DNA from 2 places in the Orrella marina genome. Region 2 is predicted to be linked to the other one. Evidence: predicted binding sites of a transcription regulator. Region 2 holds the regulator's gene; the other holds the start of a gene.
What was found. The regulator sigma-54, encoded in region 2, starts transcription at its own class of promoters, with help from an activator protein. The targets are predictions, from matches to a motif close to TGGCANGNAANCTGCTTT.
Positions count from the first base shown of each region.

Region 1: the regulator sigma-54 is predicted to act here: its motif matches at 1,246-1,263, upstream of hydA (dihydropyrimidinase).

Region 1 covers NZ_CP028901.1:1,427,977-1,430,388, forward strand. The annotation lists gene DBV39_RS06375 (maleate cis-trans isomerase family protein) at 1-700, opposite strand, end outside; gene hydA (dihydropyrimidinase) at 1,342-2,412, shown strand, end outside.
Region 2 covers NZ_CP028901.1:3,266,039-3,268,450, forward strand. The annotation lists gene DBV39_RS14905 (hypothetical protein) at 129-809, opposite strand; gene rpoN (RNA polymerase factor sigma-54) at 825-2,252, shown strand; gene DBV39_RS14915 (hypothetical protein) at 2,363-2,412, opposite strand, start outside.

The sequences.
Region 1 (2,412 bases), 1.8 Mb from region 2:
ATCCGTGGATCTGTGCGGGTGACACACCCACGCGCCTGAGCATTCCCCAGACTGTTGTACTAACCGTATCGAGCAATGGCACACCCGTACGTTGTTCAATCTGCCCGGCAAGGTCAGCTGCCCGCAGATTGGTGCAATAAGTCACATTGGCTTGCGGGCGTTCTTGACTGACTTCCTCGAGCAACTGACACAGTGCAGGCTGACTGACCAATGCAAAATCATGATTGACACAGATGTTCAGATGCCGCTCAGCAACCACTTGCACACCGATATCTGCGTAGTTGGCAATGATGCGCCGCTGAACGTCGTCTGTATAAGGCGACACTAGCCCGAGACGCGTGACATCACGCAACCCGATCAGCTCATTGAGCGCCAGTACAGCCGTGGTCGCAGGAATCCCTGTACGGTCCTCAATTCGCTCAACCAGTTGCCGGTCCGTGTCAAACCCCATCCAGCCAGCAGCCGTTCCACTCCAGCCAATGACATCCACCCTGGCATCAGCCAGCAGTTCTGCTGCTGCCAGTATCTTGCTGTCATCGAACTGGCCGAGCGCCCGCTCAGATAGCGCGATTTCGGTCACTTTGAAACGCGAGAAATGAGCACTCGCACCGTGGATCGTTGCAACCAACGCACTGGTGAGCGGCTCAAGCGCCGTATTCGATGAAGGCGTCAGAACGCCAAGACGCAGGGTGTTCGCCACGAAAAGTCCTTTAATTAGAAAGTTAGCCATTTGCACAGACAGACCGGCGTGCCTGATCAAAGTCGCCAGGTGAACACGCATGGCACAGCCACTTTTGAGATACCCCCATCCGACCCTTCTGGCCGCGTGACCATCTTCGCCAGAGCGCAGTCATCAGGACTGATGAATAACCGATTGCTTCATCACCAATCGTTCACAAAATCTGGCATGTTCTGTCTGCAACTGATTTGGACAAAGCACATTTCGTGCCAGCCAGATACGTTGTTCCAGAACTGGGTCATTCTGCCCACGTTGCATCTATCAAAGTCGTGCGTCGACCACTTCACAAGCATACGGACAGCATCCGGATTATTGGACCATCGACTCTCGCAAATCCCCACGGAGCCGTCCAGCAACCTGGATCGCTGACAAATGAGTCCACCTTGATTCAATCCTCACCCGGCGACTGTCTTGCGTAGAGCACCAGATGAACATTGCAACCGCGACGATAGCCAAGTGCCTGATGGCTGTGATCCTGCAAGCAATCACTAACTTTCCCGGAAGGCTGGCACGGCTTTTGCTTGACACGGCTGAACTGATTACAAATTTTCCCCAATGATTGTCGACAACCTTATCGACAATCTTCGCTACAGAGAACAGACATGCCCAAAGAATCTTTTGATCTCGTCGTACGCAACGCTCAGATTGCCACAGCCAGTGAGCAGTATCGTGCAGACATCGGCATAGTCGGCGGAAAGATTACCCAGATCGGTGCACAGCTTGGTGCTGGTACGCACGAAATCGATGCCTCTGGCCGAGTCGTGACGCCGGGTGGCGTAGACGCGCACTGCCACCTCGACCAGCCGATGGAGCCACCGGCAAAGATGGCCGACAACTTCGATAGTGGGACGCGTTCGGCAGCGTGTGGTGGCACCACTACCGTGATCCCGTTCGCAGCTCAGCAAAAAGGACAGTCTTTGCTTGCAGCGGTCGAGGACTATCACCAGCGCGCAGCAGGCATGGCCCATGTCGACTACGCATTTCACCTGATTGTCAGTGACCCCACCCCCGAGGTCCTGAATAAAGAACTGCCGGCGTTAATCGCCCAGGGCTACACCTCGTTCAAGATCTACATGACCTACGAAGACATGAAGCTCGATGATATCGAGATCCTGAACGTACTGGCGGTTGCCCGGGCACACAAGGCGCTCACCATGATTCATGCAGAGAACGCCGACTGCATCGAGTGGTTGACGCGACGCCTTGAAGCGGCTGGCCATACTGCACCACGATTTCATGCCCATTCAAGGCCGATGCTCGTTGAGCGTGAGGCCACGCATCGCGCAATCTCGCTGGCCGAACTTGTCGACACACCCATCCTGATCGTTCACGTGTCGGGTCGCGAGGCAGTTGAGCAGATCCGCTGGGCACGTGCACACGGTCTGAACATTCTTGCAGAGACATGCCCGCAATACCTGTTTCTGACGGCTGATGATCTAGGTCTGGATGATCAATACGAGGGTGCGCGCTGCATCTGCAGTCCACCACCACGGGATCGCGCCAACCAGGAGGTCATCTGGCATGCATTGTCAGACGGACTGTTTGCCGTGTTTTCCTCCGATCACGCCCCCTTCACCTATGAAGGCTCCGATGGCAAGCACCCGGACGGTTCGCAGGCATCGTTTAGGTACATACCGAACGGCATCCCGGGCATTGAAACTCGCATGGCACTG
Region 2 (2,412 bases):
AGCTTGCTGCCCGTTTGCGGGTCTCAGGCCACATCGTGTTCGGACGTGCGGGTCGGATCCACGACACCAGTCAGAACCTTCATCTCCCGACCATGACTGGAACGGGAATCAGATGATGGCGATCTCGCTTACAAGCTGGGTTCGCTGCGTGTCCTGGGCTCAGCACGGATCGTCGGTGGGTCCTTGCGCTCGCCGCTTTCTGTTGCACGCGAGTCGATAACGGGCTCTGGCCGAGTCTGTGGTGTGTCAGCGTCGCGCATGTTGAACGAGGGTGGCTTGCTTGCAGAAGCCAGCGCAAGCGCCTGTGCCTGTGCCATCGCAAGTTTGCGTACCCGCCCCGAACCAAGCTGCTGACGCGTGGTGATCAGATCGCCGACCGTGACCGGGTCCGCGCTCTCGTCCCAGACCCAGCGAAGTACCTGGATGCCTTCCACCGAGAGTGTGTTTGCGAGTCTCTGTACATCTGCAACGGGCACCAGGACGGTTCGGGAACGTTTCTGGCTGTTGATCAGCCAGGTGCGCGTGACTGAAAGTACAATCAGACTCAGAATGGCGACCACACCCCACCAAAGGTATGGGTTGATATCGGTCATGATCCTGACGAACTCAGGTCCCAGGGACTTTAGACCGTCGTAGCGAATCATCCCGCCCAGCCGCAATATTTGCTGGGCAATCCAGACCCAGATGATGACGACTGCAGCGATGACACCCGCCTGTAACAGGCGGGTGGGCAGCAGAAGTTTTCTGATGGTGGTGCTCAGGGACCGGGTATCGTCCCGGCTTGTGGTCGATCGGCTATTTGTTTGCATCGGATTAATTCACTAATGAGTCGTCAGTCTCTCGAGCTTCGCATGGGTCAGCATTTGACGCTGACCCCCGCATTGCAGCAGTCTATACGATTGTTGCAACTTTCTACGCTCGATCTTGAACTTGAGGTGGCACGGGCCCTTGCAGAGAACCCTCTGCTTGACACGCCGGAGCCGTCTGAAGCCGCAGATACCGGAACGGACGGCAATGACATACCCGTGCAGACCATTGAGGCCGAACCATCGCCACAAACGGCAGCCGAGACGCCCGCAGGCGGTTTGCGACGTGAGCGCGATGATGAGCAACTCGAACGACCTGAGTCTGCGGGTGAGATATCCTTGCGCGAGCACTTGTTACAACAACTGGGGACGACCCATGTCAGCGAACGCGATGCCGCGCTGGTGTCGTTGCTGATCGACGATCTGAACGATGACGGCATGATGGAGTCCTCATTGCCAGAAGTGCTGTCCATGCTGGATCCGCAAACCGGTGTTGAACTGGATGAGCTTGCTGCTGCGCTGCGGCTGCTTCAGTCCTTCGATCCGCCGGGTGTTGGTGCACGGGATTTGTCCGAGTGTCTGCTGCTGCAACTGGAACAACCGGATCTCGCCGTGTTGCCGGTGTTCGCCGATGAACAGGTGCTTGCGCTGGGCCGGGAGATTTGCCAGCATCACCTTGACACGCTGGCAACGGGTAATCTTGGCCGTTTGCGCGAACAGCTTGACTGCCCTGCTGACTTGTTGCAACAAGCCTGTACAGGCATACGGCGCCTGAACCCCCGTCCCGCAAGCCAGTGGACACGTCCAGCCGCTGATTTTGCTGTGCCCGATGTGATTGCGCGACGAACTGCCAAGGGGTGGCAGATCCAGCTCAATGAGTCAGTGGTTCCTAAATTGTGTATCAACGAAGTCTATGCCCAGGCGCTTGGCTCAGCCCGAAGCGGTGAGCACACTGCCTTGCACGGGCAGTTGCAGGAAGCAAGATGGCTGATTCGCAACGTGTCGCAGCGATTCGAGACAATCATGCGAGTTTCTCAGGCGATTGCCGACCACCAGCAAGCGTTCTTTGATGAGGGATGGGGAGCCATTCGTCCCCTGACGTTGCGAGAAATTTCTGGAGAACTAGGGTTGCATGAGTCGACGGTTTCCAGAGCGACTACTCAGAAGTTCATGCTGACACCGTTTGGGACGGTGGAGCTCAAGCGATTTTTTGGGGGCGGATTAAGTACCGAGGGTCGGGAGGCTACATCCTCGACGGCTGTCCAGAGCAGAATCAAAGGGTTCATTCAGTCCGAGGATCGTGCCAAACCTCTTTCGGATGCACAGTTGGTCAAACTGCTTGAGGAGCAGGGCATCACGATTGCCCGGCGGACCGTGGCGAAGTATCGGGAACAGATGCGTATTCCGACGGCATCACTGCGTAAGTCCCAGGCATCGATTGTCTGAGCAAGGAAGGCGGTAGGTGACACCGGTCCAGACGTCGTAACAAGGCCGTGACGGCCTCACGACGGGAACGACAGGGGTCAGAGAGCTTGCAAGGTGAGTGACCCGCCTTGTCAGGCACCACCGCCAGAGGGACCAAAACCCTGCTGGGCCGGGCAGTGGC